DNA from 2 places in the Exiguobacterium sp. N4-1P genome. Region 1 is predicted to be linked to the other one. Evidence: a T-box and tRNA genes for the amino acid it is inferred to sense, from the RefSeq annotation. Region 1 holds a T-box; the other holds one or more tRNA genes.
The links. The T-box of region 1 lies ahead of serS (serine--tRNA ligase). A T-box ahead of a tRNA ligase gene usually reads a tRNA of that ligase, here a tRNA-Ser.

Region 1 (15,522 bases):
TTCTCTTCTATATTACTACTATTTCGCTTTGCAACAAACTCTGCCTTTAATTCATTCCAGTCTTGATCAAGAATTGCGAGAATCTCCCGTTTGACGCCACATACTTCAAACAGGGCTTCTTCGATAACGAAACGCGTTCGTTCATTCGTCATGACTTGTTCGAAATGCCAGCCCTTCCCGTTATCAAACTCAATCAATAACGTATCTCCCGAACACAAGACGGGTTTACTTTCATGGACAAGCGAATAGATCGGACCATCTTGCTTTAAGATGAGTTTTAGAATAGCATCCCAGCGCTCTTGGATTTCAAGCAATTGTGCTTTTTCTGCTCGCATCAGCATTTGTCGAATCCGCTCTTTCGCGATCCGCACGGTCGGACGACCTTGCTTCCGTTTAGCTGGTTGCGCCGCGACTGTTTCTGCTGCCGGTACACCGTTCGCTTTCAACTGATGCATCTGTTCCTTCATTTCTCTTACTTCCTGTTGCAATGACTGGACGATTTGTCCCGTCGTACGCCCCTGTTCCGTAATTTGGATGAAGGCAATCTCGACTAAGACACGTGGATGATTCGTCAATCGCATCTGTTGTTGGCAATCATGCAGTTGTTCGATGACATGGAAACATGTTTCCGCTTCAATCATTTCGACGAACTGTTTGAATTCCTCTGTCGGACGGGCGCGTTCTAACAAATCGACTGCCGTCGGTGAGGCTTTTAGCAGGAGCGTATCCCGATAAAAGAAGACCAGGTCCTCGACGAATCGCTTCAGGTCTTTTCCTGCCCGTTGCATCTGCTCAAGTGTCTGCAATAATTGATCGACTTGCTGATTATGAAGTGCGTTTGCAATCGCGAGCAACGCCTCGTCTTCTACGGCACCCGTTACTTCGAGTACGGCAGCATCCGTCAAATCCCCATTCGAGAAAGCGACTGCTTGGTCGAGTAAACTTAAGGCATCCCGCATTCCTCCGTCTGCTGCGCGTGCAATCAACCGTAACGCCGTCTCCGAGTAGGCAATTTCTTGATCGGATAAGATGAACTGCATCCGTTCGACTAGTTGGTCGACTTCATGGCGTTTGACATCAAAACGTTGGCAACGCGAAATGATGGTCGCCGGGATTTTATGGGGCTCTGTTGTCGCTAAGATGAAAATCGCATGTGCCGGTGGTTCTTCAAGCGTTTTTAATAATGCATTGAACGCTCCCGTCGATAGCATATGCACTTCATCGATGATATAAACTTTATAGGCTGCTTCTGAAGGCGGGTACTTCACCTTATCGCGGATTTCACGAATTTCGTCGACTCCGTTGTTTGAAGCCGCATCGATTTCGAACACATCCGGACTCGATCCTTCCGTAATCGCGAGACATGTCGGGCATTCATTACACGGTTCTTTTACAGGTGCGTGTTCACAGTTGATTGCTTTTGCGATGATTTTCGCAAGACTTGTCTTCCCCGTTCCGCGCGGGCCTGAAAATAGGTAGGCATGTGACATCCGTTCTTCCATCAATGCGTTTTGAATCGTCCGAGTGATATGTGCTTGCCCGACGACTTCATCAAAACGCTGCGGACGATACACGCGGTATAGTGCTTGATAGGCCAAATTTGCGCCTCCTCTTTTTTAAGATCCTTGTTCTATTCTACCTAAAAAAGTCTACAACCGAAACCGGCTGTAGACTTGTTTTATAAAAATTAAACTGCCGCGCACCATATTCTGAAATATGTTCAACATGCGTTACTCACGCAGCCTGCTCAGTTCAAGCACTCCTGCGGCACACAGAGAGCACCACTTAAGGCTGCTTCCTTCCGGACCTGACCTAGTTCATGGGTATCTGTTGCGCAGGACTCAAACGTCAACGCTACTTACGTAAGGCAGACCATACCAATCATATCCCTCGATATGGAATTCAGTCTCGCTATAGCGGATTGCGAGTGACAGGGAACCGCTACATCCCCACCTAGCACGGCAAATGATTTATCGTTTTTTAGTGGCACCCGTTCGAGTGCTTTTTCATTATACTGTTTCGTCTAAATTGTTGCAACCCATTGCACGTTTCTTTGCTTTCTTTTTCGCACGAAGTTCGCGAAAGAACGCCGTTAACAACTCACCACATTCTTTTTCTAATATACCACTCGTCAGACGTGAAACATGGTTAAAGCGCTCATCTTGGATGAGGTTCATCAAAGTTCCGCAACAACCACCTTTTGGATCAACGGCTCCGAAGATGACATGTTCAATCCGCGATAACATGATGGCTCCGGCACACATCGGACACGGTTCAAGCGTCACATACAGTTCGCACCCTTCCAGTCGCCAGTTTCCGAGCTTTTCACACGCTTGCTCGATGGCGAGTAATTCGGCGTGTGCCGTCGCCTGATGATTCGTTTCCCGGTGGTTATACCCGGTCGCAATGACTTGATCGTCTTTGACGATGACACACCCAATCGGCACTTCGCCGATGGCTTCCGCCTTTTTCGCCTCACCAATCGCGAGCTCCATATAATATTCGTGTCGCTCCACTTCTACTCACTCCCTATCTTTACAAAAATTCTCCCTCTGAAACTTCGGCAGGGGTCCCTGCTTTGTGCTAAAATATAAATTGCACTTTGCTGAACGGAGGGTAATTGAATATGTTCATAACGGTTGAAGGACCGATTGGTGTAGGCAAAACTTCACTTGCGAACGCCATCAGTCATCATTTCTCATTTTCTATGTTACGCGAAATTGTCGAAGAAAATCCCTTTCTTGGAAAGTTCTATGAGGACATCGAAGAATGGAGTTTCCAAACAGAGATGTTCTTTTTATGCAATCGCTTTAAACAGCTCGATGATATCGAACGTCACTACCTAAGTAAACAACGCTCTGTCGTCGCTGATTATCATATCTTTAAAAACCTGATTTTTGCTCACCGCTCGCTCAAAGTAGAGCACATCGATAAATATGAACAAATTTATTCGATCTTAACGACGGATATGCCAAAACCGGATGCCGTCATCTACTTGAATGCGAGTATCGATACACTGATGAAACGCGTCGCCTTACGCGGACGTGAAGTTGAAGAACACATGTCACGCGATTATCTCGAGCAACTCGCAGCAGACTACGAAACGTTCGTCACGGAGTATCAAATCAAACACCCGGAAGTCAAAGTCATCCGTTTTAACGGAGATGAACTCGACTTCGTCAAACGCCCAGAAGACTTGGATTATGTCTTAACTAAAATCCGCAATGAATTATATGAAGGAGCGAACCACGCATGAACTCGAAGTTACGTGAAAAATACAATATTCCGGCAGATGCCGTCATTACGATCGGTGGAATGGTCGGAATCGGAAAATCGACGATCACGAATGGTCTAGCAGACGCACTCGGCTTCCGGACATCTCTTGAAAAAGTCGATACGAACCCTTATCTCGATAAATTCTACCACGATTTCGAGCGCTGGAGCTTCCACTTACAAATCTATTTCTTAGCGGAACGGTTTAAAGAACAAAAGAAAATTTTCCAATACGGTGGTGGTTTCATCCAAGACCGTTCCATCTACGAAGATACAGGCATTTTCGCGAAGATGCACTTCGAAAAAGGAACGATGTCACCAACGGATTACGAAACGTACTCCAGTTTGTTCGATGCGATGGTCATGACGCCATTTTTCCCGCATCCGGACTTGTTGATTTATCTGGAAGGATCGTTTGAACAGGTGCTCGACCGGATTCGTCTCCGCGGACGCGAGATGGAACAGCAAACACCAATCGAGTACTGGGAAGAGATGTACGAACGGTATACGAACTGGATCAATAACTTCACGATTTGTCCGGTCCTTCGTTTATCCATCGATGAATATGATCTTCTCAATGAACCGGAGTCGATTGAACGTATCCTCTCGAAAATCGATAAACAACTTGAAGTCGCCCGGATTGCAAAAACACGTTGATTCCTCAAAAGCCCCTCGACAGTCGTCGAAGGGCTTTTGCGTGTAGACAAACTCTTATGAAGCGTGAACATGCGATAACGAAAGACAATCCGGTCGCGCTTCCCTGTCTCGCCTCGTCTTCAAAGCGGCAATCTTCCGCGCCGCTACAGCAAAGCTGCAGGGTCGCGACCGATTGCTTTTCGCGGTTCTAAGCGATTCGAGACGGATTGCGCCCTAAACCGTCTGCATGACTGGCTTTTCGTCATAGTGTTACCTAAAAAGCGTCACGTTTCGTTGACTCCTGCGGGGAAAAGTGCGTGTTTAACGCACGTTCAGAGGCAGGAAAGACCCTGCCTCTTGTCCGTTAGGACGAAGGAGCAACGGCTTGCGCCTCGCCCGAGGAAAGCAACGAAAAAAGACGCTTGATCTCCCGATGGCACTTTGTCTACAGCCTGAGCCCCTCGACAGTCGTCGAAGGGCTTTTTTTAGCGTGCTGTTACTTGTTTGATTTGGTCGATGTGATGTAAGTCGTGCTGTTTCATCGCGCCAAGCAAGTCGACGATCATCATCGTTTTCCCGTTCGAAGTGAACGTATCCATCAAACGTTCTTCCGGAATCAAATCAACGGCCCGGCTTAATAGGTCACGGCTGACTAAGAATTCATCAATCGTTAAGATTCGTTGCTGCTCGCGACTCATCTTCGCCGCTTCTTCGTTGACTTCCTGACTGTTCGGCTTCACACGGAATGGTTCGTCCGCCAACATGAATGGAAGACGTTCTGCCACCATGAAGCGGTCCCACGGTGACAAGTGACCTACGATTTCAGCAATCGTCCATTTGCCTTCCGCATATGAGCTACGCCACGCGTCTTCCGGGATGTGTTCGAGTTCACGGACGAAGTTCATCGTTTCTTTATAGTGAGTGAGTAAGGTTTCTTTTGTATTGGTCATATCAAGTGCTCCTTCTTCCTTTTTACATGTAGGAAAACATAGCATGCGAACGGATCTTGGTGCAATAAAAAAGCACCTCACACGATGTGAGATGCTCGATATAAGCGGAGTCGGTGGGATTCGAACCCACGCGGGCCTTACGACCCCTAACGGATTTCGAGTCCGTCCCCTTCAGCCGGGCTTGGGTACGACTCCATGTTAAATTTATTTTTGGGTAAAAAAAAAGAAGTGGAGGAGGCGGTGGGATTCGAACCCACGCACGGCTTTCGCCGCCTGACGGTTTTCAAGACCGTTCTCTTAAACCACTTGAGTACGCCTCCAAGTTATATGTAGTTTTCAGGTAAAAAAAAAGAAATGGAGGAGGCGGTGGGATTCGAACCCACGCACGGCTTTCGCCGCCTGACGGTTTTCAAGACCGTTCTCTTAAACCACTTGAGTACGCCTCCGTACTTATAATCGAGCAAATTGTAACGTGCTTGCCTTCCTGACATAAATTATAATAGCATCTTGGTTTTACTCTGTAAAGACCTTTTCTAAAAAAACTTTTTAAAAGTATAAAGGGGGAAGGCTCCCCCTTTTCTACTTATGCTTGAATCACTTTGAGTCCACCCATGTATGGACGAAGTACTTCTGGAATAATAACTGAACCATCTGCTTGTTGATAGTTCTCTAAGATGGCTGCGACCGTCCGGCCAACAGCAAGCGCAGAACCGTTTAATGTATGCACGAATTCCGGTTTTGCATTCGCTTCCCGGCGGAAACGAATTTGTGCCCGGCGCGCCTGGAAATCTTCAAAGTTTGAACAAGAAGAAATCTCGCGGTAAACGCCTTGGCTCGGCATCCAGACTTCGATATCGTATTTCTTCGCTGCTGTGAATCCAAGATCCGCTGTACACATGCTGAGGACTTGATACGGTAATTTCAATCGTTTAAGCACTTCTTCGGCTTGACCAGTCAACAGTTCAAGTTGTTCATAAGACTCTTCCGGCTTAACGAAACGAACGAGCTCCACTTTGTTGAATTGGTGTTGACGAATCAGGCCTCGTGTATCACGGCCGGCAGATCCGGCTTCTGAGCGGAAACACTGGCTGTATGCTGCATAACCGATCGGTAATTGGCTTGCTGCCAAGATTTCATCCCGGTGCATGTTCGTCACCGGCACTTCCGCTGTCGGCACGAGGAAGTAGTTCGTCTCTTCGACTTTGAACGCATCTTCTTCAAATTTCGGAAGTTGACCTGTTCCTGTCATTGATTCGCGGTTGACCATGAGTGGCGGTAAAATTTCCGTATAGCCGTTTTCATCTTGATGCATGTCCATCATGAAGTTGATTAACGCACGTTCGAGACGTGCACCTGCCCCACGATAGAAAACGAAGCGACTTCCTGTGACTTTCCCTGCCCGTTCCACGTCGACGATTTTTAATTGCTCCATCAAATCCCAATGCGGGACGGCGTCGAAGTCAAAGGCCGGTTTATCACCCACTTCACGGATGACGACATTATCATCCTCTGAAGAACCGATCGGGACGCTGTCATGCGGAATGTTCGGGATACCAAGCAACAGTTGATTCAACGTCGCTTCGACTTCGCGCAACTCGTCGTCGATTCCTTTAATCTCATCTCCGACAGTTCGCATCGCGGCAATTGCCTCGTCGGCATTTTCTTTATTGCGTTTGAGTTCTGCAATTTTTTTCGTCGCGTCATTTCGTTCCGCTTTTAAGACCTCGGTCCGGGCAATCAGTTCACGACGTTTTTCATCTAACGCGATGAACCGATTCATGTCCGTTAAATCTTCTCCGCGGTGTGCAAGTTTTTCTTGGATTGCGTCAAAATCCTGACGCAGACGTTTAATATCAATCATGTGTATTCCTCCTTTTTTTCAATAAAAAAAGGCAATCCATCCCTCTCCGGTATAAAAACCGAAGAGGGACGAATCACCTGGATCCGCGTTGCCACCCTCATTGCTAGTCGTACTAGCCAACTCAAAGACGCGATAACGGGCGTACCCGCACCTTGTTCGCAAGGTGTGCGATCCGGCTCGATTCAAGGCATCCTTCTGACTAGTTCACACCAACCACTAGCTCTCTTAACAGAATAAATTCCTTTACTTGGTCCGTTCATTGCATCGTTATGAGATTAGCTCTACTTTACACTATCCTGTTTGAGATTGACAAGTCCCGGTTTACGAATCGCATCATCAATTTTATCAGACCAGGCCGCAATCGCCCGGAACAAACGGGTCTTGAAGCTCGCCAAAGCGATTCGCTCCGCACTATAGAGAAGTGATCTCGGCACATCAAACCCCGGCAAGTACATGCCTTCATCCTTCACTTGAACCGTTCCGACACTTGCGCCATTCTTGATTGGAGCATGGGTCAGATTAAACGTAAATACGGGTGGACGGGTTGCTGCGTTCTTCGGCACCGTCACGTAAAGCGATGCATCCGTGATGACGTCATAGTCTGTTTCTTCCGCACCACGAATCGGGAAGACGTCTTTAATCCGCTCGCCTTTTCCGTAATAAGTCAACGGCTCAAACGATGAGAAGCCATAATCGAGTAACTTTTTTGTTTCTGCAAACCGCGCTTGATCGGATGTCGTCCGCATGACGACTGTAATGATCGTCATGTTATCTTTCGTCGCGACACCGGCAAAACAATATCCGGCAAGATCAGTCGTCCCTGTCTTCATCCCACGCATCCCGGGATACGCGTACTTTTGATCTTTCAACATCTTATCGGAGTTTTGGAGTGTGATGCCATCCAGTTTCATCGAAGAACGACTCGTGACATCTAAGACATCGGGATAATCTTTAATAAAACGAATGACGAGTAGTGCAATGTCGGTCGCTGTCATCAAGTTCGTCCCCGGTAAGGCTGCATCGACTGCATCGAGTCCCGATGCATTTGAGTATTCTGTATTGTCCATCCCAAATGTATTCGCCGTCTCATTCATCAGCTTGACGAATTTTTGTTCTATTCCGGCAACGACTTCAGCAAGTAATACAGCCGCATCATTAGCTGACTTGATGAACGCTGCATCATAGAGCTCACGAACGGTATATGTACGATTGCTTAACGGCACCCGTGCCAATCCTGGTGTGCCTGCTAATTTGAGTACTTTTTGGCTTGGTTGAACTTTTTTGTTCCAGCTTAGTTTCTTTTGTTCGATTTGACGTCGGACTAAGTAAAGTGTCATCAATTTCGTCATCGAAGCCGGAGGTAAAGCCAAATCGGCTTGTTCTTCTAACAATACTTTACCGGTCACAGCATCGACCATGATGTAGGATTCTGCCTTGATCGTCGGTACCTCGGCATAACTCGTCACTGGGAGTAGACTCGTCGTCAGTAAAAGGACGCTCAAGAAGAGTATGAAAAGTCGTTTCATCGTTCCTCTCCTTCAATTCATTTATACCCTCAGTGTAGCATAAAAAAAGTATCCGACAGCTTGAACTGAAGGATACTTTTTTTGTCGTTAGATGACGTGAACCGAACGTTGCTGTTTTACTTTTTCAATAAAGTAACGATGCAAACAGGTATCGTTCGTTAATTCCGGATGAAACGAACAGGCGAGATGCATGTCTGTTTCGACGACGACGATCTCGTCGTCAATGCGAGCGAGAACGCGGGTCGCTTGATCGATTCGTTCGACATAAGGGGCTCGAATAAAGACAGCTTCAATGTCCGCCCCGATTCCGTCGACGGCTAGCATCGTTTCAAAACTGTCCACTTGGCGACCGAACGCATTTCGTTTCACTTTCATCGGGATTGCCCCGAGGTGAACATCTCCTTGTTCAAGTTCCGTCGCTAATAAAATCATCCCGGCGCACGTCCCGAACATCGGTAACGTCTTTATTTTTTGTCGAAGGGGCACAAGCAAGGCGTAGCGATCAATCAATCGGCGCATCGCTGTCGACTCACCACCGGGCAAGACAAGTCCGGCGATTCCTTCTAAATCTTCCGCCGATTTGATGATTCGTGTTTTTACACCGAGCGATGCCAACATCTCAAGATGTTCCCTGACTGCCCCTTGTAGACCAAGTACCCCGATTACCATCCTCGTGGTGCCATCCGTTCCTCAAACGGCATCGACGTGACATCAATCCCCTTCATTGCTGTTCCGAGACCTTTCGAGAGATACGCAATTCGTTCGAAGTCATCCCGGTACGTCACGGCTTCGACGATCGCTTTCGCAAATTTTTCCGGTTGCTCCGATTTAAAAATGCCTGAACCGACGAAAACACCGTCAGCTCCAAGATGCATCATCAATGCAGCATCTGCCGGCGTCGCGATTCCACCGGCAGCAAAGTTAACAACGGGTAGACGCCCTTCTTGCTGAATCATCCGTAAGACTTCGTAAGGTGCACCCCACTCCTTCGCCCGTGTCATCAACTCATCCGGATTCGTATGTAAAATCTGGTTGAGTTCAGCTTGAATTTTTCGCATATGCCGGACGGCTTCGACGACGTTACCCGTTCCCGGTTCGCCTTTTGTCCGAATCATCGCCGCACCTTCCGCAATTCGGCGAGCCGCCTCTCCTAAATCGCGTGCCCCACAAACGAACGGTACCGTAAACGTCGACTTCAACAGATGGTACTCTTCATCAGCCGGTGTCAGGACTTCACTCTCATCAATGAAATCGACCCCCATCGACTCAAGGATCCGTGCTTCGACGATATGGCCGATTCGGCATTTCGCCATGACAGGAATCGTGACGGCATTTACGACCTCTTCCGTGATGGTCGGATCTGCCATTCGTGCCACACCTCCATCTCGGCGAATATCAGACGGGACACGTTCGAGTGCCATGACGGCGACGGCACCGGCTGCCTCTGCGATTTTCGCTTGCTCGGCATTGACGACGTCCATGATGACGCCCCCTTTTTGCATCTCAGCCATTCCTCTTTTGACACGATCCGTTCCTTGTTGCCGTTCCATCATTCTAAATTCCCCCTTGAACAATTTGATTGATAGCTCCTTACTTACGTTTTAGTATAGTCTCGATTGACTATTTTAAAAGTATCAGTTTATGATGAAATGAACAGGTCAGTTTTAGGAGGTACTTCAATGGATATGTTATCGTTCGAGTTAATACGAGAGGGCAATAAGCCGTTATACGAGCAATTGTATCAACAGATTCGTCAAGAAATCATCGATGGACGTCTAGAGTATGGTGTCAAATTACCGTCAAAACGAAAACTCGGTCAGTTCTTGAACTTGAGTCAAACGACGATTGAGCTCGCCTATCAACAACTCGTCGCCGAAGGCTATGTCGAGTCAGTTTCAAGAAAAGGGTATTTTGTCTTAGCACACGAAGAGCTTGCTTATGTAAAGAAAATACCACTAGCAACGAAGCAATACCTTTCTCCGTCCACCTATATCCGTCATGATTTCCATCCGAGTAAAATCGATGGATCATCTTTTCCTTTTTCACGTTGGCGAAAACATGCGAAGGATGTCATCGATGAACATAATCAATCCCTTGTTTCTCTCGGACACCCGCAAGGCGATCTCGCCTTACGTGTTGAAATTGCGACCTACCTATATCACTCAAGAGGTGTCATCTGTTCGCCTGAACAAATCATCATTGGGTCTGGGGTCGAACAACTTTTGCCCCAACTGATTTTCCTGCTAGGACAACACGTCACCTACGGAATCGAAGATCCCGGTTATCATGCGACCAGACTCATTCTTGAGAATCATGGACGAACAGCAATCCCGATTCCGGTCGATCAAAGTGGTGTCAAAGTCTCGACTTTAAGTCAGACTGATGTGGATATCATGTATGTGACACCTGCCCACCAATTACCGTCCGGAAGCATCTTATCCGTCAATCGGCGCCGGCAATTGGTGAACTGGGCTGCTGAATCCCCGACACGTTACATCATTGAGGATGACTACGACAGTGAGTTTCGTTATAGTGGCAAGTCGATTCCGTCACTCCACAGCATCGATAGTGAACGAGTACTTTATTTGAGCACCTTCTCCAAGTCGCTCATGCCTTCACTGCGGATTGGCTACATGGTCCTTCCGCCTTCTTTGCTTGAGCGCTATCAGACCGAACTCTCCTATTACACATGCAGTGTCTCACGTTTTGATCAAACGATTTTGACACGCTTTATGAAAGAAGGCGACTTCGAGAAACATTTGAATCGGATGCGAAAGATCTATCGGCGTAAGTTAGACATCGTCGTCAATTCGTTACGTGCTATCTCATCCCTGCGCTTGACCGGCGAAAGTGCGGGTTTGCATGTCGTCGTTTCTGTTGCGAACGGGATGACGGAAGAAGAATTAGTCAGGCGAGCACACGACGCTTCAATTCAGGTCTATGGTTTATCCCAGTATGCACAACTTCCGTTAGAAGCAATGCACCCACAAATCGTGTTAGGTTTTGCAAGTCTATCGGAATCAGATCTTGAAGAGGGGCTTGGGGAGTTGTTACAGTCTTGGCAGTTGTAACAGCAGTCTTTCGGACTGTGAACAAAACCAGCTTGAACGTGTCCGTGATTTTCATATAGGCTATGTCGTGAAACACCTTGAGCCGCCTAACATCATTAATCTATAAACAAAAAAAGGCCCCGCATCATCTGCAGGGCTTTCTTTTTATTGGCGTGTATAGTTCGATGCTTCTTTTGTGATTTGAATGTCATGTGGGTGACTTTCTTGTAAGCCAGCACCCGTCATGCGGATGAATTGTGTGTCTTCTCGCAATTCTTCTAATGAAGCTGCTCCACAATATCCCATTCCTGAACGAATCCCACCAACGAGTTGATAGACAGAATCACCGAGTTTTCCACGGTAAGCGACACGACCTTCAATTCCTTCTGGAACGAATTTCTTATCTGCTTCTTGGAAGTAGCGATCTTGACTACCACGTTTCATTGATGCTTCAGAACCCATACCACGGTATGTCTTAAATTGACGACCTTGGTAGATCTCCATTTCGCCCGGGCTTTCTTCAACACCAGCAAGCAGACTACCTAACATGACCGCATGACCGCCAGCTGCAAGTGCTTTGACGATATCGCCCGAGTACTTAATTCCGCCGTCGGCAATGATGGAGACACCATGCTTACGGGCCTCTGTCGCACAATCAAAGACTGCAGTGATTTGTGGAACCCCCACTCCCGCAACGACACGTGTCGTACAAATTGAACCAGGTCCAATCCCTACCTTGACGACCGATGCACCAGCTTCAATTAAATCGCGTGTTGCTTCTGCGGTTGCAACGTTCCCAGCGATGATTGGAAGATTTGGATATTCATCACGAAGCTCACGTACTTTTAAGAGTACGCCTTCAGAGTGACCGTGTGCCGTATCGACGACGAGTGCATCGACGCCTGCATCAACAAGAAAACGTGCGCGAAGAGATGCATCTTTCGTGACACCGACAGCTGCAGCGACGAGAAGACGTCCGAATTGATCTTTTGCTGCATGTGGATATTGTTCGACTTTTTCAATATCCTTTGTTGTGATTAAGCCTTTTAATACACCGTTCTCATCAACGAGTGGTAACTTTTCAATGCGATGTTTGTGGAGAATTTGTTCTGCTTCTTCGAGTGACGTACCAACTGTAGCAGTGACGAGTTCTTCTGTCGTCATGACCGTCTCAATTACCGTCGAATAGTCTTTAACAAAACGAAGATCACGATTTGTTAAAATACCAACGAGTTTCCGTTCTGTTTCGTTGTTAACGATCGGAACACCAGAAATACGATATTTACTCATTAAATATTCAGCATCGTATACTTGGCGTTCAGGTGTAAGATAAAACGGATTCGTGATGACACCATTTTCAGAACGTTTGACGCGATCGACATGTTCTGCTTGGTCTTCCATCGACATGTTTTTGTGGACGACACCTAGACCGCCTTGACGTGCCATGGCAATCGCCATTGGTGCTTCCGTCACAGTATCCATTCCTGCACTGATCAACGGGATGTTCAGTGTAATCCCTTCGCATAAGGATACAGATAGATCGACGTCACGTGGTAAGACACTTGAACGACGTGGTACAAGCAAAACGTCATCAAACGTCAAGCCCTCTTTAGCAAATTTATTCTCCCACATGTTTATCCACTCGCTTTCTCTTTGATAAAAGAATATTGATGTTATGGTAACAAGGAGAAACAGTCATGTCAATGACTCCAGTAATAATCAGAACAGTCTGAAGTTTCACACAACACAAAAAGACCGACCTGCAAGATGCAGATCGGTCCTTTTCAATTGCCTGGCAACGTCCTATCCTCACAGGGGGAAGCCCCCAACTACTTTCGGCGTTCAAGTGCTTAACTTCCGTGTTCGGCATGGGAACGGGTGTGACCACTTGGCTATCGTCACCAGACGACGGGCTCGCGCCCTCAAAACTGAAGTCATCAACAATCATCTGCTAGAACAAGGCCTCGACCGATTAGTATCACTCAGCTCCGCATGTCACCATGCTTCCACCCGTGACCTATCTACCTCATCGTCTCTGAGGGGTCTTTCTTGATTACTCAAAGGGAAATTTCCCTCCGAAGAGTTCCGTGAGCTTCCTGCGCTCGACTTGCATGTATTAGGCACGCCGCCAGCGTTCGTCCTGAGCCAGGATCAAACTCTCCATAAAGTGTTTGACTTGCTCGTTTTTGTGACTAAAAGTCACGTTGACGAAGCTTGCGCTTCATTCATTGTTTGTATCCGAAGATACGTTTTTTGCCTCATCGTTCAGTTTTCAAAGTTCGTCCGCGCCTGTTTTGGCGACTCAATTAGAATACCAAGTCTGGAACGATAAGTCAACAACTTTTTAAAAGAAGTTTTTTCGTTCGTTTCAAGCGTGCGTCCTCTTTAGGACATGAAATAATATACCATGCGATTTATTATTGTGCAAGCATTTTTGATAATTAATTTTAATTTCATAAAAAATTGTTTTATAACTTTTGACTAGACTTTCATTTTTTGTTGGTATAAGTGGCTTTTGCCACGTCTTCCTGTTTTTGAGCCGTACCTTTCGACTTTTAGCATTCACCTTTTTTAGGACACCTGTCACATACGGCTCAAACAGAAAACTAACCTATTCCTAGCAGATCCACCTAAATGTTTCCCTCTTCATAAAAGTTGATCTACAGACTGATTAAACTACGCGTTTCTTCTATATAGTAAGTCTGCTTTAATCCATCAGCTGCATAATGTTCAACTGCCGGTCTTCCATTAAGTCTTTCACGACTTGCTGGTTCTGCTCATCATAGACGATGACAGGACGATCAAAGATGACATTCTTCCGCACGACAGTTGCAATTTTTCCGTTACTCATCAAAACACGATCTCCGATTCCAATCGGCAATAGAAGTTGTCCGAGTAATGTAACGTACTTCGAATCGTACTGCATCGGCCGCGCTTTTAGGTGAACGTATGCATCGTATGCCGTATAAGCCTCTCGGTATGGACGCCAGCTTGTCATTGCCGCAAAAACATCTGCTACGATGAAAAGACGTGTATGATCCATGATTTTATCACCCGTGGCTTTTAATGGGTAACCGGATCCGTCTAGACGTTCATGGTGTTGGACGATTAAACGTTTGACCGTATCTGAAATGACCGTATCGTTTTGTAAGGCTTGATAAGCCATCGCCGGATGTCGATGGAAAATCTCTTGTTGCATTGCTTCATATCGTTTTGTATGTCGCCACTCCATGATGCGTGCGAGTCCATAGTCTGCAAAGTAAGAGGCTGTCCATAAGTCTTGAATCATCTTTCGTTCTTTTCTGACTGCTTCCGCTAACAGCTGAGCGAGTGCCCCTCGATAAACCGCATGGCGAACTGTATATGCTTCCGTTCCCCGTTCAAGGAAAAACGGTAAAATGTCTTCCCGACGAACTGTGTCTGGCATCGAGTTTTTAACCCATTTCAAAGCTTCATATGTATTCGGGGTGAAACCTTGTTCCCATGAGGTGAAGACTTGATTATAGGAATCAACAAGTTCTTCGAATGGATTTTCGCTTACTTCTTGAAGACGAACCATCTCTTGTTGACTTTCTTCGACTAGACCTTCTGGTCGTTCCTCAATATCGATTTCCTTAATCAAAAACCGTTTCAGGCGTCTTAGTTCGTCTGTCCCTAGTTTTTTTCCAGCTTCGACAATCGGTATATCGGTATGTAAAAAGACTGACTCCGTTACCCGGTCGCCGATGATGAGTCGCTCGCTTGCGATACGCATCTTACCTCGTCCCTTTCTCTCATCAGTTTTATTTGTAGAAAAACAGCAGAGTAGGGACATCTACCGTCCGACTCTGCTGTACCTCTTTATTCCATACTGATGTTATTCTTCTGTTTCTTCGATTACTGTTTCTGCTTCAACAACCGGAGAAACGTTTTCTTCATCCACGACAGTCGACAGCTCATCAACGATCGCTTCTTCGTTTTCTTCTTTTTTCAGTTTCGCGACGGTAGCGACACGGTCACCTTCTTCAATCCGGATGACTTTGACACCTTGTGTGTTACGTCCGACACGTGAAATATTTTGTGAATCGGTCCGGATGACGATTCCGCCTTCTGTCATGATCATGATGTCGTCATCGACGTCAACAATCCGTAGGGCAGCGATTTGACCAATCCGGTCGTTCACTTTACTTGCAATCAATCCTTTACCACCACGCGTCTGGCTTCGGAACTCAGTCATTGGTGTCCGC
Region 2 (15,522 bases), on a different contig from region 1:
GGAAATATACTTAAGTGACTTTTTTTAAGGAGCCACTTTATTTACAATCAACTGATGAAACAGAGAGAAATCATATAGCATATTTCCTTGAGGAGGAACTTGAAGATGGATTTAACAATTAGAACAGAGCAACTAGATGGTCAGACGCATCTCTATATCGTAGGAGAGATTGATACGTATACGGCACCAAAACTTCGTCAAGAACTCGTTCCCGCTGTAGAAGCAAATGATGTCGTCGTTCACTTGGATGAAATTCATTACATGGATTCGACAGGTCTCGGTGTATTCGTCGGAGCGCTTAAAGCATCGAAGAAAAACGGTACATCGTTTACGCTTGTTGGTGTTTCAGAACGTATTCGTCGTCTTTTTGAAATTACAGGTCTTTCAAGCATCATTACAATCGACAGTGGTGTACGAGGTGGTACGCAATGAAAAACGAACAACTTGAAATGACGCTACCTGCAAAACCTGAATACGTGGCCATCGCGCGTTTGACGGTTTCAGGTGTCGCAAACCGCATGGGCTATACGTATGATGATATCGAAGACATCAAAATTGCTGTTTCTGAAGCATGTGCGAATGCTGTTCAACATGCTTATGAAGACCAGCAAGACGGATCAATGGGCTTAACATGTAACGTTTACCCGGACGATCGTCTTGAAATCATCGTCAAAGACAACGGTGTGACATTTGATAAAGATAGCGTCAAACGCCAAAGTGAACCAATTACGGATTCGCACGATCTAGACTCACTGCATGAGGGGGGACTAGGGATCTTGATGATTGAGGCATTGATGGATCAAGTCACGATCGAAAAAGCAAACGGCGTCACTGTCCATATGACAAAATATATGAATAGAGATGAGGTGGGTCAAAGTGCCAGCAAAGTCTCAACAACGCCATCACAGTGATGACGAAGTCCTTCGACTGATTGATCTGTATCAACAAGATGACCAAGATGAAGAAGTCCATGCCGCGCTACTCGCCCGTTACTCGGATCTCGTCGAGGCGCTCGCCCGTAAATTCTCACGTGGCCGTCCGATTCATGATGATCTCGTTCAAGTCGGGATGATTGGATTGCTTGCCGCGCTTCGTCGTTTCGATAAAGAGTTTGGGCGAAGTTTCGAATCGTTCGCTGTCCCGACAATCATCGGCGAAATCAAGCGATTCATTCGCGATAAAACATGGAGCGTCCATGTTCCGCGTCGAATTAAAGAGCTAGGTCCTAAGATTAAGAAAGCTGTCGAAGAATTGACGACTGAACTACAACGTTCACCGCGAATCGACGAAATCGCTGCGCGTCTTGAAGTGTCAGAGGAGGAAGTGCTCGAAACACTCGAAATGGGTAAAAGTTATCAAGCGTTATCCGTTGATAGCTCGATTGAAGCAGATCAAGAGGGCAGCACGGTCACTTTACTTGATTTAGTCGGTAACCAGGAAAATGGTTATGACTCGGTCGACCAAAAGCTGATTCTTGAAAAAGCGTTTGCTGTACTGACAGACCGTGAGCGTTCGATTCTTGAATGTGCGTATTACCGCAACATGAGCCAAAAAGAAACGGGAGAACTTCTCGGTATTTCGCAAATGCACGTTTCGCGTTTACAACGCCGGGCGTTGCAGAAATTACGAGAAGCGATCAAAGTAGAACCGAATGAAGTATTCTCGAAAGACTGATGCCGTGGCGTCAGTCTTTTTTTCTGTCGATTCTTCGGTATAATGAGGGGGAGGTGAGGAAAAATGGAGAAGAGAATCGCAACAGAATTGAATTTACGACCCCAGCAAGTGAAAGCCGTCTTACAGTTGACGGAAGATGGAGGCACAATTCCATTCATCGCACGTTATCGTAAAGAGCAAACTGGTGAGCTCGACGAAGTCGAAATCAAGGCGATCCTCGATCGACATAAAAGCATCACGCAACTCGAAACTAAACGTGACGATGTCCTTCGGAAAATCGAAGAGCAGGGTGTGATGACCGAGGCATTGAATCAAGCGTTGCGTGAAGCGACGACGTTACAACAGATTGAAGACCTATACTTACCGTTCCGTCCGAAACGACGGACGAAAGCGGAAATTGCACGAGAGGCAGGGCTCGCGCCACTCGCAGAGTGGCTCCGTTCGCCTAAACCCTATGAAGAAGCGGGCTTCAAAAAATTGTTCGCAGGGCTTGAAGAAGCAGAGGCAGTCGCTGGTGCAGAAGCAATCATCGCGGAAGAGTGGGGCGAACAAGCAACTGTCCGCGATTACATTCGTCAAGTGACACACCGTGCGGCAGAAATCGTGACGAAACAAAAAAAGGATGCCGTCGATGAGAAAAAGGTCTTTGCCCAGTACTATGAGTACAACGAGCGGGTCCGCCAAATCGTACCGCACCGGATTTTAGCAATCAACCGAGCAGAAGCCTTGAAAATCGTGTCCGTGAAAGTCGTGTTAGACGAGCAGCAAGTATTGCCATACTTACTTCGTCCTTTTAATCGGTTGCCCGAACAAAAGCGCCTGCTTGTTGAAGAAGCAGTCAAAACAGGATATAAAAAATCTGTTTTCCCGGCAATTGAGCGTGAAATCCGAAATGAATTGACGGAGAAGGCGGAGAACCAAGCGATTGAAGTCTTTGGTAAAAACTTGCGCCAACTCTATATGCAACCACCGATGAAAGGGAAAGTCATGTTAGGACTCGACCCGGCTTACCGGACAGGGTGTAAGTGGGCAGTCATTGATCCGACGGGTGAATTAAAAGAAGTCGGCGTTATTTACGTCACGATGTCTGAGCAAAAAGCGAAGGAAGCCCGTACTAAATTATCAGAACTGGTGAAGAAATATGGTGTCGAGCTGATAGCGATTGGCAACGGGACGGCATCCCGTGAAACCGAGTCCTTTGTAGCGGACTGGATTAAAGGGCATACGGAAGTCGCTTTTACGATCGTCGACGAAGCGGGCGCAAGTATTTACTCGGCTTCAGAAATCGCACGGACGGAGTTCCCGGACCTCCAAGTCGAGCAACGTTCAGCGATCTCGATTGCCCGTCGTCTTCAAGATCCGTTAGCTGAACTTGTTAAAGTCGATCCTCAATCAGTCGGGGTCGGTCAGTACCAGCATGACGTGACACAAGTGAAATTAAAGGAGACACTCGACTTTGTCGTTGAGACCGTCGTTAACCAAGTCGGTGTCGATGTGAATACGGCGTCTGAGTCCCTGCTCGGGTATGTAGCGGGAATCACGAAGGCGACAGCGAAAAAAATCGTCGAACGCCGTTCCGAACTCGGGGCATTTGCTTCACGAAAAGAACTGTTAAAAGTGCCGCGTCTCGGAGCGAAAGCATACGAGCAGGCAGCCGGTTTCCTTCGTATTCCTGAAGGGACGCATCCGCTGGACCGGACACCGATTCACCCGGAACAGTATAAAACTGTCGAACAACTGTTTAAGCAGCTTCAGTTAGCGCTGACGACCGTCGGGACGGAAGAACTCCGCACGAAGTTAGCGGAACTTCCAGTGAAGGATACGGCAGAACAACTCGAGATTGGTGAACCGACGCTCCGGGATATCATTGAAGCCTTGCAGCGTCCGGAGCGTGATCCGCGGGAGGCACTGGATAAACCGATTTTACGACAAGATGTGTTATCACTGGACATGATTCAAGTCGGAATGGAGTTCCAAGGGACCGTCCGGAACGTGCTCGACTTTGGAGCATTCGTCGACATCGGTGTAAAGGAAAGTGGACTCGTCCACATCTCGAAGTTAAGTAACCGACGCGTCAAACACCCGCTCGACGTAATCGCCGTCGGAGAAATCGTGACGGTCTGGGTGACGAGTGTCGAACCGGAACGTGGCAGAATCGGTTTAACGATGGTCAGTCCATCATGACGAACGAACAATTACAGCAATACGTCGAGCAGCTTTCGCTCGACGTGTTTGCTTTACCGTTTAGACACAAGGCCGTTTTTAATGAAAGACTACGCACGACAGGTGGCCGTTATTTTTTGACGGATCATCATCTTGACTTTAATCGACGCTATGTAACGGACGCCAAAACCTTTCGTGGCATCGTAGTTCATGAACTTTGTCACTATCATCTTCACCTCGCAGGACGGGGACATCGTCATCAAGACCAAGACTTTAAAGACTGGTTGATGAAGTATGGTGGCTTACGGTACAGTCCGCGATTAGACGGAGACGAAAAAAAATCGCATCAATACGAATGTCATAAATGCGGTACATTATATAGAAGGAAAAGAAAGATGAATCCGGAGAAGTACCGCTGTGGGAAGTGTCGTGGAAAGATTTTTTACAAAAGTAGTTGACGTTCATTTCGGAGCGTGATAAATTATAGAAGTCGTCAAAACGACAGCAACTAAACAACTTATCGTCACTAAAAACTTTTTTAAAAAAGCATTGACGGCAAGAAAGAAAGTTGCTACTATATAAAAGTGCTCCGAAACGAACACAACATTCCGCAATAGCTCAGTGGTAGAGCAACCGGCTGTTAACCGGTAGGTCGTAGGTTCAAATCCTACTTGCGGAGCCATTATCTTTTGGAGATGTACCCAAGTGGCTATAAGGGGCGCCCCTGCTAAGGGTGTAGGCCGGGAAACTGGTGCGAGGGTTCGAATCCCTCCATCTCCGCCAGACCTCTTATGTGAAAATGTTACTTGAGAATAATTATTGCATATTTTATGGCCCGTTGGTCAAGCGGTTAAGACACCGCCCTTTCACGGCGGTATCACGGGTTCGATTCCCGTACGGGTCACCATAATGGAGGATTAGCTCAGCTGGGAGAGCATCTGCCTTACAAGCAGAGGGTCGGCGGTTCGATCCCGTCATCCTCCACCATTTTCAATTTCATACTTAACGTAACAAAAATGTGGTCCTGTGGTGTAGCGGTTAACATGCCTGCCTGTCACGCAGGAGATCGCGGGTTCGAATCCCGTCAGGACCGCCATTTTTGGGCTGTGGCCAAGTGGTAAGGCACTGGATTTTGATTCCAGCATGCGAAGGTTCGATCCCTTCCAGCCCAGTTTTCTCGTGTCATTAGCTCAGTTGGTAGAGCATCTGACTTTTAATCAGAGGGTCGCAGGTTCGAATCCTGCATGACACACCATTTTAAATTTTAATATTGCGGTCGTGGCGGAATGGTAGACGCGCTAGGTTGAGGGCCTAGTGGTGGCAACACTGTGGAGGTTCAAGTCCTCTCGACCGCACCATATCGCACCCTTAGCTCAGCTGGATAGAGTACTTGACTACGAATCAAGGGGTCGGGAGTTCGAATCTCTCAGGGTGCACCATATTTTGTTTGCTTTTGACGGGCCTATAGCTCAGCTGGTTAGAGCGCACGCCTGATAAGCGTGAGGTCGGTGGTTCGAGTCCACTTAGGCCCACCATTTTTCAAAACAAACGATGACGAACTTTGAAAACTGAACGATGAGGCAAAAACGTATCTTCGGATACAAACAATGAATGAAGCGCAAGCTTCGTCAACGTGACTTTTAGTCACAAAAACGAGCAAGTCAAACACTTTATGGAGAGTTTGATCCTGGCTCAGGACGAACGCTGGCGGCGTGCCTAATACATGCAAGTCGAGCGCAGGAAGCTCGCGGAACTCTTCGGAGGGAAGTGAGTGGAATGAGCGGCGGACGGGTGAGTAACACGTAAGGAACCTGCCTCAAGGATTGGGATAACTCCGAGAAATCGGAGCTAATACCGGATAGTTCTTCGGACCGCATGGTCCGATGATGAAAGGCGCATTTCCCTTTGAGTAATCAAGAAAGACCCCTCAGAGACGATGAGGTAGATAGGTCACGGGTGGAAGCATGGTGACATGCGGAGCTGAGTGATACTAATCGGTCGAGGCCTTGTTCTAGCAGATGATTGTTGATGACTTCAGTTTTGAGGGCGCGAGCCCTGTCGTCTGGTGACGATAGCCAAGTGGTCACACCCGTTCCCATGCCGAACACGGAAGTTAAGCACTTGAACGCCGAAAGTAGTTGGGGGCTTCCCCCTGTGAGGATAGGACGTTGCCAGGCAATTGAAAAGGACCGATCTGCATCTTGCAGGTCGGTCTTTTTTCTCTTTAACAGACAGGCAATCCGCTACTTATTTTCTGCTAGGACAAAGTCGATAGGAAGGAAAAAAGAAAAAAGATTACTATGTTGTCTACATGCTGAATCAAGCTGACAGCTGCTTAATTAAAAGCAAAAAGAGCATTTTCTGAGTTATTTCAAGAAAATATTTAAATAAAATTAATGAATTCCTTGTAATTTACGAAACGACATGTTATATTAATATCTGTCGAAACGTTATATCATCGCGGGGTGGAGCAGTCTGGTAGCTCGTTGGGCTCATAACCCAAAGGTCGTTGGTTCAAATCCAGCCCCCGCAACCAATTTTTAAATAATTCAAATCCGAAACGTTTATCGTCGCGGGGTGGAGCAGTCTGGTAGCTCGTTGGGCTCATAACCCAAAGGTCGTTGGTTCAAATCCAGCCCCCGCAACCAATTTTAAACTTAACTTCAACTTTACTACGAAACGTTCAGCGTTTCGTATTTTTTTTTGTCTTTTTTGTTCGGTACAATAGATACAATAGAGAAAGATGACAAGAGGAGGGACGCAGGATGATAGAACTTGAAATGGCAAATCTAGAAGAGACGACGGCTCTCGCAGTAACACTCGGACACCGTGCCTTCGCGGGGATGGTCATTACATTAGATGGCGATCTTGGAGCGGGAAAAACAGCGTTTACGCAAGGTTTCGCAAAAGGACTTGGTGTGACGCGTAATGTCAACAGTCCGACCTTTACAATCATGAAGGTCTATAATGGTCGTTTGCCGTTATACCATATGGATGTCTACCGTCTAGAAGGATCGGGTGACGACATTGGTCTTGAAGAATACTTGAACGGCGACGGGGTCGCAGTCGTTGAGTGGTCAGAGTTGATTGCAGACGTCTTGCCTCCGGAACGGCTCGTCATCACAATCGAACGGACAGGAGACCATGCACGACGTTTCCGTCTTCAGCCAATCGGTGAGGCGTACATTAAGATATGTGAGGGATTAAGCTTATGAAAATCGTAGCGATCGATACATCAACAAAACAACTTTCTGTTGCGCTGTCGGACGGAACACAAATCATTGCGGAAGCATCGTATGTGACGTCCTTGAACCATGCAACGAAGTTAATGCCGTTACTCGAACGATTGATGCAAGAAGCGAACTGGTCACCTAAAGAATTAACACGCATTGTCGTCGCAGATGGTCCGGGTTCGTATACGGGACTGAGAATCGGAGCGACGACGGCCAAAACACTTGCCTATACACTTGGCATCGAACTGGTTGCCGTCTCGACGCTCGAGCTGATGGCAACATCAACAGGACGGACGGGACGGGTCGTCGCGATTCAAGATGCACGCCGCGGAACGGGCTTTGTTGGTATGTACGAAAACGGTGAGCGCGTTGGCGACGAACAACACACGACAGTCGCTGACTTTGTTGCGACGTTACCGACAGATACGTTGATGACAGGTGATACGGAAAAATTCGTTAAAGCGCTGCAACCGTTTGAAATCGTTGGGCCTGCGTTTCGGACGCCACGCGCAGGTGTATTGGCTTTACTAGGCGCGACACGTGTCCCGGTCGATGTGCATGCATTTGAACCACGCTATTTACGCCTTGCCGAGGCAGAAGCGAAGTGGATTGAGGCGCAACGTCATGACTGACGCGCGTATTCGTAAAATGACAGTCGCCGATGCACCCGGTGTGCATGCGGTCGAACTGGAGTCCTTTGCGACACCTTGGACGCTCACAGCCTTCATCGCGGAAATGACGCAAAATCCGAATGCCTATTACCTTGTCGCAGAAACGGACGAAATCATTGGCTTTGCCGGACTTTGGCATATCGCGGATGAAGGTCATATCACGAACGTCGCTGTGAAACGTACGGCACGTGGGCTCGGGCTTGGTGAAGGGTTGCTAGAGGAATTGATTGAAGTCGCACGGGAACTCGGTCTGCGGGCAATGACGCTTGAAGTCCGCGTCTCGAATACACCGGCACGTACCTTGTATGAAAAACTCGGTTTTTTATATGCCGGAACACGCAAACGTTACTATCAAGACAATAATGAAGATGCAGCCATCTACTGGTTGGAACTAGAAGGAGACGAGACATGACACAACCATTGATACTTGCTATTGAATCAAGCTGTGATGAGACGGCAGCTGCCGTCGTCCGGGGAGGAACGGACGTCTTATCGAACGTCGTCTCGTCTCAAATCGAGAGCCATAAACGCTTTGGCGGAGTCGTCCCGGAAGTCGCATCACGTCATCACGTCGAGCGGATCACTTATGTCATCGATGATGCTTTGACGGAAGCGAACGTAACGATTGACGACATCGATGCGATTGCGGTTACGGAAGGGCCAGGTCTTGTCGGTGCACTTCTCGTTGGGGTCAGTGCAGCGAAGGCACTCGCTTTCGCGCACGGTAAACCATTGCTCGGCGTCCATCATATCGCCGGACACATCTATGCGAACCGCCTCGTCCAGGAACTCGAATTTCCGCTCGTCTGCCTGATTGCTTCAGGCGGTCATACGGAATTGATTTATATGCCGGAAGATGGTGTGTATGAAGTGATTGGTGAAACACGTGATGACGCAGCAGGCGAGGCATACGACAAAGTCGCACGGACATTGAAATTACCGTATCCCGGTGGACCCCGGATTGACCAATTGGCACAAACAGGACAAGACACATTCCACTTTCCACGGATTTGGCTCGAAAAAGATTCGTATGATTTTAGCTTCAGCGGCTTAAAATCGTCTGTCATCAATGCGGTGCATAATGCAGAGCAACGGGGTGAAGTGATCATCCCGGAAGATTTGGCAGCAAGTTTTCAAGCGAGTGTCGTTGAAGTGCTCGTCGCTAAAGCGATTCGTGCCGTCAAAGAGAAGGGTGGAAAACAACTCTTACTCGCAGGTGGTGTCGCAGCGAACAAAGGGTTACGCCACGGATTGACGGAAGCTTGTCAGCGTGAAGGGATCACCCTCGTCATCCCACCGATGCACTTATGTGGCGATAACGCAGCGATGATTGGAGCCGCCGCGATTCATCCCTATCGGGCGCAACGCCAATCGACACTTGCCATGAATGCAGAACCTGGGCTAGATTTAAAGTAAGGAATACGAGAGACATGGGGGAACCAACATGAAAAAAGTCATTATCGTCGTACTTGGTATACTCGTCGTGGTTGCGATCGGACTACAGATTCGCGAAATCGTCGATGCCTATCAAGTCGCTTACAAAGAGGAACTTGTCCCGGATAAGAAAGCAGTCGAAACGAATACGAAACAAGAACCGTTGTACGAAATCGGTCGTGCTGAAGGAGAGCAAACGCGGATCGAGAAGCTGTATGCGTTTGACCGGACGGTAAACGGTGAACTAAAAAATGTCGTTCTCGTCGACCGGAAGTACGGATTGACGAACAAGGCAAGTGACGATTACTTCACGATCGCACCGGGGAAACCGGCGACCGATGCGGAAAAGGAATCCTTCCAGCCGATGGTCGACCGTCTTGACGCGGAGCAAGTACAAGCAGAAGTCATCTCAAAGCACGAAGTAATCGCAGTCGAGAACAATAAGAAACGCACACTGACGCTCTATAAAGTTTTTTATAAAGATACAGATCAAAAAGAGTACCTCTTCTTTATCGAAAAAGACGGTGGACTGAAGCTAGATCTCTTCAAAAAAGGATATTCGCGTCTTGCGAATTACTAAAAGACAGCCGATTTTCCTCGATGTAACGGAGGAATATCGGCTGTCTTTTTAGTTAACTTCATTTCCATTCGAGCAAACCGTTCAAGTCGTCATAGATGCTGTCGGGGTCGAGGTTCAGTTCTTCGACCGGTAAGCCGGACCGGTTGATCCAGGCCGTCCGGAAACCGAAGCTCTTCGCTCCGGTGATGTCCCATCCGTTCGAGGACATGAACAAGACTTCTTCGCGTTTCAGACCGAGTGTGTTCAGCGCATGCATATAAGCAGCAGGCGTCGGTTTGTATTGTTTGATGTCATCAACGCTGATGATGTGATCAAACAGTGATCCGAGTCCGGACTGTTCGATTAACGGGTCAAGCATATCGTGGGAGCCGTTTGAAAAGACGGCCAATTGTTTGCCGCTCATCTCTTGTAAGACTGCTTCGACTTCGTCGTAATGCGACAGCTCGAGATAGGCCTCCATTAAGGCAGCAATGTTTTCTTCCGTCACATGCAACTTCAATTGTAAGAGGGCATAACGGAGTGCATCACGCGTCACTTGACTGAACGGAACGTATTGTCCATTCAGTTGACGTAAAAAGGAATATTCAAGTTGTTTTTGACGCCAGACTTGGCTGATGTCTGCGCCATGCTCCGGATAGAGTTCTTCTGCTTTGACTTTAACAGCATGAACGTCAAATAATGTACCATAGACATCAAAGACGAGTGCTTTTATTGATTGTGTCATAGTTATCACCTTTCTATTTTCCATGTTATCTTTTAGTAGTTCCCAAAATCGTGAGCGGCTGAAACGCATATTCAATAAATTGCATCAGGTATAAGAAAATCGATTGTTGGGAATTCTATATATACCGCGTTCATATATGCTCAATGAAATGGAGGAAATTATGTCACGCCAACAAAAAGGAGTACGTCTTGCATTCGTGTTACTCGTCATCATCGGTCTGATTTGGTTCAGTCGATCGTATTTAAATGTTAGTCCGACAGACATCAAGGAATGGATTTTATCGTTCGGGATGTGGGCACCGATTCTTTATATCGTCCTCTATACCGTACGTCCGTTGATTTTCTTTCCGGCGTCTGTCCTGTCAATCACAGGCGGACTCGCCTTCGGCGCCTTGATGGGGACGGTCTATACCGTCATCGGTGCTACACTAGGAGCAGTCGTCGCCTTCTTAGTCGCAAAAAAACTGGGTAAGGGATTTATTAAGAACGGTGCCGGAAAAGTCGATCAAATCCAGCAACAGCTCGAAAAAAATGGGTTCATCTATGTCTTAATTTTTCGGTTGTTGCCGATTTTTAATTTTGACTTGATCAGTTACGCAGCTGGACTCTCGAAAGTTCGTTTATTGCCGTTCTTCTTAGCTACGCTGATCGGAATCATTCCCGGAACGTTCGCCTATAACTTTTTAGGGAGCAGTATCGTCTCGAAAGACCCACGAATCATCATTGGTGCAATCATTGTCTTTTTAATTTTGACAATCGTGCCGTGGTATCTTCAAAAACGCTGGAAAGCGAAAAAGAATCTTGGTTAAGCATTACATCACGGGACTCTTCCGACATCGGAAGAGTCCTCTTGTCTGTATAGCGATTGCTTCTTGAATGCGTTCTTTGTTAAAGCGTTAGTTCATGACAAGCTGTTCGACGTGCTTGAAAAATTCTTGTGCAAATGACCGGCAAGCCTGTTGTTTGTCGGCCGTATCCGGGTCAAATTCAATCTTTAGACCAGGTAAGACGACTTGTGCACCAGCTGACGTCAGAGCTTGTTCAAGCAGATCGACGGCCGCACAATATTTCGGATAATCGCGGTCACCGGAACCAAAGGCAGCAGCCGGAATCGCGATTGAACTGGCAGCGAGCTCATCGACGAAGTCTTCTGCTTCATAGGGGAGATCACCGTCGCCCCACGTGTAAGAACCAAGCAGGACGGCATCATACTGCGCTAAGTCGCTTGGATATAGTTGATCGAGTTCTTCCGTCTGCACCTGGCAGCCGTTTTGCTCGAGTTCTGATTTAAGTAAGTGCATGATGTCTTCCGTGTTGCCAGACATGCTGACGAAACCGATCATGATTTTCATGACGTGACACATCCTTTCATGGTAGGACACGACTTCATTCTAAATGAAAAGGATTCTCAATGCAAAAAAGAATAAAAAAAGACACCACATGCCCAGCATGGATGTCTTCTTTTCAGTCAATCTTGTAACTCAGCCCATTCTTCGATCGAACGAATTACAGGCTCAAGCTGACGACCTTTGTCTGTCAAACTGTATTGAATTTTTATCGGACGTTCCGGAATGACGGTCCGGGCTACGATACCTTCCGCCTCAAGTTCCTTCATGCGTTCCGTTAACATACGACCAGAGAGCTCGGGAATCGCATCTTGAATTTCATTGAAACGACAGGTCTTCGTCAAGAGATGACGTAAAATCAAACCCGTCCACTTCTTGCCCAATATTTCAAAGGCATGTTCGACTTTCGGACAAAGGGCCGTCGGAATTAGTGTATTCTCCATCAGCGCTCATCCTTTCTTATATATGTAGTATACCCACTTTGACGCTAAAATACGAATTATTTTACTTATAGTAATAAAAATAACGAAAACAAATCTATTTACTTTTAGTAAGTGATAGTTTAGTATCGATATTAAGTTACTAATAGTAATTAAAAAACATTAAGTAAAAGGAGTTTTATACATGATGGATTTAGGATTATTTCTGATTCGGTTGATTATCGGCTTAACATTTGCGGCACACGGAACACAAAAATTATTTGGATGGTTCGGTGGACATGGTATCGCAGGGACAGGCGGTTGGTTTGAGTCCATCGGGATGAAGCCAGGGAAAACACTTGCACTGATGGCAGGGATTGCTGAACTGGTCGGAGGATTATTATTCGCCGGTGGATTATTCCTGTGGATTGCAGCCCTCCTGATCATCGGTTCGATGATCGTCGCAATCGTCAAAGTGCATGGGACGAATGGTTACTGGGTGACGCAAAACGGGTACGAATACAACATGGCACTGATCGTCATCGCCTTAGGCGTTGCGATGATCGGAGCTGGAGACTATTCACTCGCAGCACTTATCGGGTGATCGAAAAGGACGGTTTTTATGAAATTTGATGCAGCAGACTTAAGTCCAAAAGAAAACTATAAATTGTTGATCGGCAGCATCATTCCTCGACCCATCGCGTTCGTGACGACCAAAGGTGCAGATGGAGTCGTCAATGCGGCGCCATTTTCCTTTTTCACGGTCGCTTCAAGCAACCCGCCGCAACTGGTCATCGCCGTCCAGCAGACGGAGCAAGGGCAAAAGGATACCGCAAAAAACATCTTGCTGAATCAGGAATACGTCATCCATATCGTCAGTGAAGAAATCGTCGAGGCAGTCAATGAAACCGCGGCACCACTCGCATATGGTGAAAGTGAACTCGAACGGACGAATTTGACGTTAGTCGATAGTGATTTGATCGATGTTCCGGCTGTCGCAGAAGCGAAGATCCGCTTTGAATTGAAGCTGACGAATCATCTCGAACTCGAAGGGGCCAACCTCTTGATTGGGGAGATCGTCCGGTATCACGTCGCGGATGAACTCGTCGAGTCGTTCCGGATTGATCCGGATGGTTTAAAAGCGATCGCCCGTCTCGCAGGTAACGACTATGCGAAAGTCGGAGACATCTTTACGATTGCCCGACCGACGAGCTGAAGGCGGATCGACGAGTAGGACTAGTATTTTTTAGAAGCAAAAAGGCACGTCCCGAACGCGGGACGTGCCTTCAGCGTATAGCCAAACTCTTATAAATCACGAAAATTTTACATGAGGATGCTGTCAGTTCACGCTTCCCTGTCTCGCCTCGTCTTCAAAGCGGCAATCTTCCGCGCCGCTACAGCAGAGCTGCAGGGTCGCGACCGATTGCTTTTCGCTTTAAAAGCGATTCGAGACGGATTGCGCTCTAAACCGTCTACAGTCTAAAAAGCGTCACGTTTCGTTGACTCCTACGGGAAAAAGTGCGTTTTTAACGCGACTTGCCAGAGGCAGGCAAGACCCTGCTCGTTGTCCGCTAGGATCAAGGAGCAACGGCTTGCGCCTCGCCCGAGGTAATCAACGAAAACAGACGCTTGATTGTGATAGTACCTTGTCTACAGTCTAAAGGCATGTCCCGAACGCGGGACGTGCCTTTTTATGTCGGACAACTGAAGAAGTTACTCTGCATGGTGACGTTTTTCGTACTGGAAACCATCGAGTAGAAAAAAGAGAATCGCCAGTGCCCAAATCCCGAGACAGCTGATCAAAAAGGCGACGAGCGGTGAAACGGCTCCGTAATAGCTGATGATTAACGGGTCATTCAGTTCAACGAACATCTGGGTCGTCAGCAACGTACAGATTAATCCGGATAAGAGGCTGATGAAGAGACCACTCCACGTCTTAATCACGAGACCAATCATACACGAGATGAGGATGAACAACAGGACGACGGCATTAAAGGCATCCGGCCGGATGAAGGCCGACACGTAGTCGGCATACATCGGAACGAAATAGAGCACCCCGGACAATAACCCTTGAACGAGGTTGATGACATAACTTTTCGAGCGCATTAGTGGAAACTCTCCCATCGTTCCATCAGTTCGAGGAGGTCCGTATCAATCTGATCCCGTTCTGCCGACAGCGCCGTCGCCTTCGGAATATCGTTGAAGACTTCCGGTTCGCAAAGCAGTTGTTCGATTTCAGTTGATCGAGTTTCCAGCCGTTCGATGTCTTGTTCGAGTTGTTCGAGCTGTTGTTTCTTTTTTCGTTCTTCTTTTTGCGCATCTTTGTCGATGCTTTTCGAAGCAGCGACTTTGATTGCTTTTTCTTCCTCTGCTTCGAGGCGGGCGATTTCTTCTTTCTCGGCCTTCTTCTCCATATAGTAAGAGTAGTCGCCGAGATAATCCGTCACACCGTCCGGATTCATCTCGATGACGCGTGTCGCAACCCGGTCGATGAAGTAACGGTCGTGGGAGACGAACAGGAGCGTGCCTTCATAGTCGACAAGCGCGTTCTCAAGCACCATCTTCGAATCAAGATCGAGGTGATTGGTCGGCTCATCGAGAATGAGGACGTTCGTTTTGCGTAATTTTAACTTCGCGAGGGCGAGGCGTCCGCGCTCGCCGCCGGATAATTCATGAACGAGCTTGAAGACATCATCACCACTGAACAGGAATTGACCGAGGACGGACCGGACTTGTTGTTCCCGCATCAACGGCCACTCGTTCCAAATTTCATCGATGACCCGGTTGCGGTCGTTGAGCTCGGCCTGCTCCTGATCGTAGTAGCCGACAGAAACGCCGGTCCCGAAACGATGTTCACCGAATAACGGTTTAATCCGGTTGACAAGGACTTTCAGTAACGTCGATTTTCCGATTCCGTTCGGACCAACGAGGGCGAGGGATTCGCCGCGTTGTAAGCGGAACGTGATGCCTTTTGAGACGGCTTCTTCATAGCCGACCGCGAGTTGCGTGACTTGTAACACATCGTTCCCACTTTGTTTTTCAATCGGGAACGACAGGACGGTGCTGCGTTCATCCCCATCCGGACGATCAATCCGGTCGACTTTTTCAAGACGTTTGCGGACGCTTTGTGCGCGTTTCGTCGTCGTCGCCCGTGCGATGTTACGCTGGATGAAGTCTTGCATCTTCGCGATGTCTTCCTGTTGCTGTTCGAACTGCTTCATCTCTTGTTCATACAGTGCTGCCTTTTGTTCCAAGTACTTCGTGTAGTTGCCGGTAAAC

Region 2: it encodes a tRNA-Ser, which carries the amino acid that the T-box ahead of serS (serine--tRNA ligase) is inferred to sense. The anticodon was not compared.

What each region holds. Positions count from the first base shown of each region.
Region 1 covers NZ_CP022237.1:8,692-24,213, reverse strand. Annotated here, with positions in the region: gene dnaX (DNA polymerase III subunit gamma/tau) at 1-1,598, opposite strand, end outside; RNA gene ffs (signal recognition particle sRNA large type) at 1,696-1,962, opposite strand; gene tadA (tRNA adenosine(34) deaminase TadA) at 2,010-2,516, opposite strand; gene A0126_RS15660 (deoxynucleoside kinase) at 2,627-3,256, shown strand; gene A0126_RS15655 (deoxynucleoside kinase) at 3,253-3,930, shown strand; gene A0126_RS15650 (DinB family protein) at 4,395-4,859, opposite strand; tRNA gene A0126_RS15645 (tRNA-Ser) at 4,965-5,054, opposite strand; tRNA gene A0126_RS15640 (tRNA-Ser) at 5,089-5,179, opposite strand; tRNA gene A0126_RS15635 (tRNA-Ser) at 5,215-5,305, opposite strand; gene serS (serine--tRNA ligase) at 5,443-6,720, opposite strand; T-box leader at 6,782-6,989, opposite strand; gene A0126_RS15625 (D-alanyl-D-alanine carboxypeptidase family protein) at 7,002-8,246, opposite strand; gene pdxT (pyridoxal 5'-phosphate synthase glutaminase subunit PdxT) at 8,334-8,915, opposite strand; gene pdxS (pyridoxal 5'-phosphate synthase lyase subunit PdxS) at 8,909-9,796, opposite strand; gene A0126_RS15610 (MocR-like pyridoxine biosynthesis transcription factor PdxR) at 9,926-11,317, shown strand; gene guaB (IMP dehydrogenase) at 11,462-12,928, opposite strand; rRNA gene rrf (5S ribosomal RNA) at 13,087-13,202, opposite strand; gene A0126_RS15595 (HD-GYP domain-containing protein) at 14,004-15,050, opposite strand; gene gyrA (DNA gyrase subunit A) at 15,153-15,522, opposite strand, start outside.
Region 2 covers NZ_CP022236.1:2,662,514-2,678,035, reverse strand. Annotated here, with positions in the region: gene A0126_RS13715 (STAS domain-containing protein) at 106-432, shown strand; gene rsbW (anti-sigma B factor RsbW) at 429-911, shown strand; gene sigB (RNA polymerase sigma factor SigB) at 877-1,674, shown strand; gene A0126_RS13700 (Tex family protein) at 1,738-3,858, shown strand; gene A0126_RS13695 (SprT family protein) at 3,855-4,295, shown strand; tRNA gene A0126_RS13690 (tRNA-Asn) at 4,445-4,519, shown strand; tRNA gene A0126_RS13685 (tRNA-Ser) at 4,529-4,620, shown strand; tRNA gene A0126_RS13680 (tRNA-Glu) at 4,670-4,744, shown strand; tRNA gene A0126_RS13675 (tRNA-Val) at 4,749-4,824, shown strand; tRNA gene A0126_RS13670 (tRNA-Asp) at 4,858-4,933, shown strand; tRNA gene A0126_RS13665 (tRNA-Gln) at 4,938-5,009, shown strand; tRNA gene A0126_RS13660 (tRNA-Lys) at 5,017-5,092, shown strand; tRNA gene A0126_RS13655 (tRNA-Leu) at 5,110-5,195, shown strand; tRNA gene A0126_RS13650 (tRNA-Arg) at 5,200-5,276, shown strand; tRNA gene A0126_RS13645 (tRNA-Ile) at 5,296-5,372, shown strand; rRNA gene rrf (5S ribosomal RNA) at 5,899-6,014, shown strand; tRNA gene A0126_RS13635 (tRNA-Met) at 6,297-6,373, shown strand; tRNA gene A0126_RS13630 (tRNA-Met) at 6,409-6,485, shown strand; gene tsaE (tRNA (adenosine(37)-N6)-threonylcarbamoyltransferase complex ATPase subunit type 1 TsaE) at 6,603-7,052, shown strand; gene tsaB (tRNA (adenosine(37)-N6)-threonylcarbamoyltransferase complex dimerization subunit type 1 TsaB) at 7,049-7,702, shown strand; gene rimI (ribosomal protein S18-alanine N-acetyltransferase) at 7,695-8,153, shown strand; gene tsaD (tRNA (adenosine(37)-N6)-threonylcarbamoyltransferase complex transferase subunit TsaD) at 8,150-9,157, shown strand; gene A0126_RS13605 (hypothetical protein) at 9,186-9,755, shown strand; gene A0126_RS13600 (haloacid dehalogenase type II) at 9,814-10,479, opposite strand; gene A0126_RS13595 (TVP38/TMEM64 family protein) at 10,640-11,287, shown strand; gene A0126_RS13590 (flavodoxin) at 11,375-11,830, opposite strand; gene A0126_RS13585 (winged helix-turn-helix transcriptional regulator) at 11,947-12,267, opposite strand; gene A0126_RS13580 (DoxX family protein) at 12,449-12,847, shown strand; gene A0126_RS13575 (flavin reductase family protein) at 12,866-13,459, shown strand; gene A0126_RS19195 (hypothetical protein) at 13,577-13,726, shown strand; gene A0126_RS13570 (hypothetical protein) at 13,957-14,349, opposite strand; gene A0126_RS13565 (ABC-F family ATP-binding cassette domain-containing protein) at 14,349-15,522, opposite strand, start outside.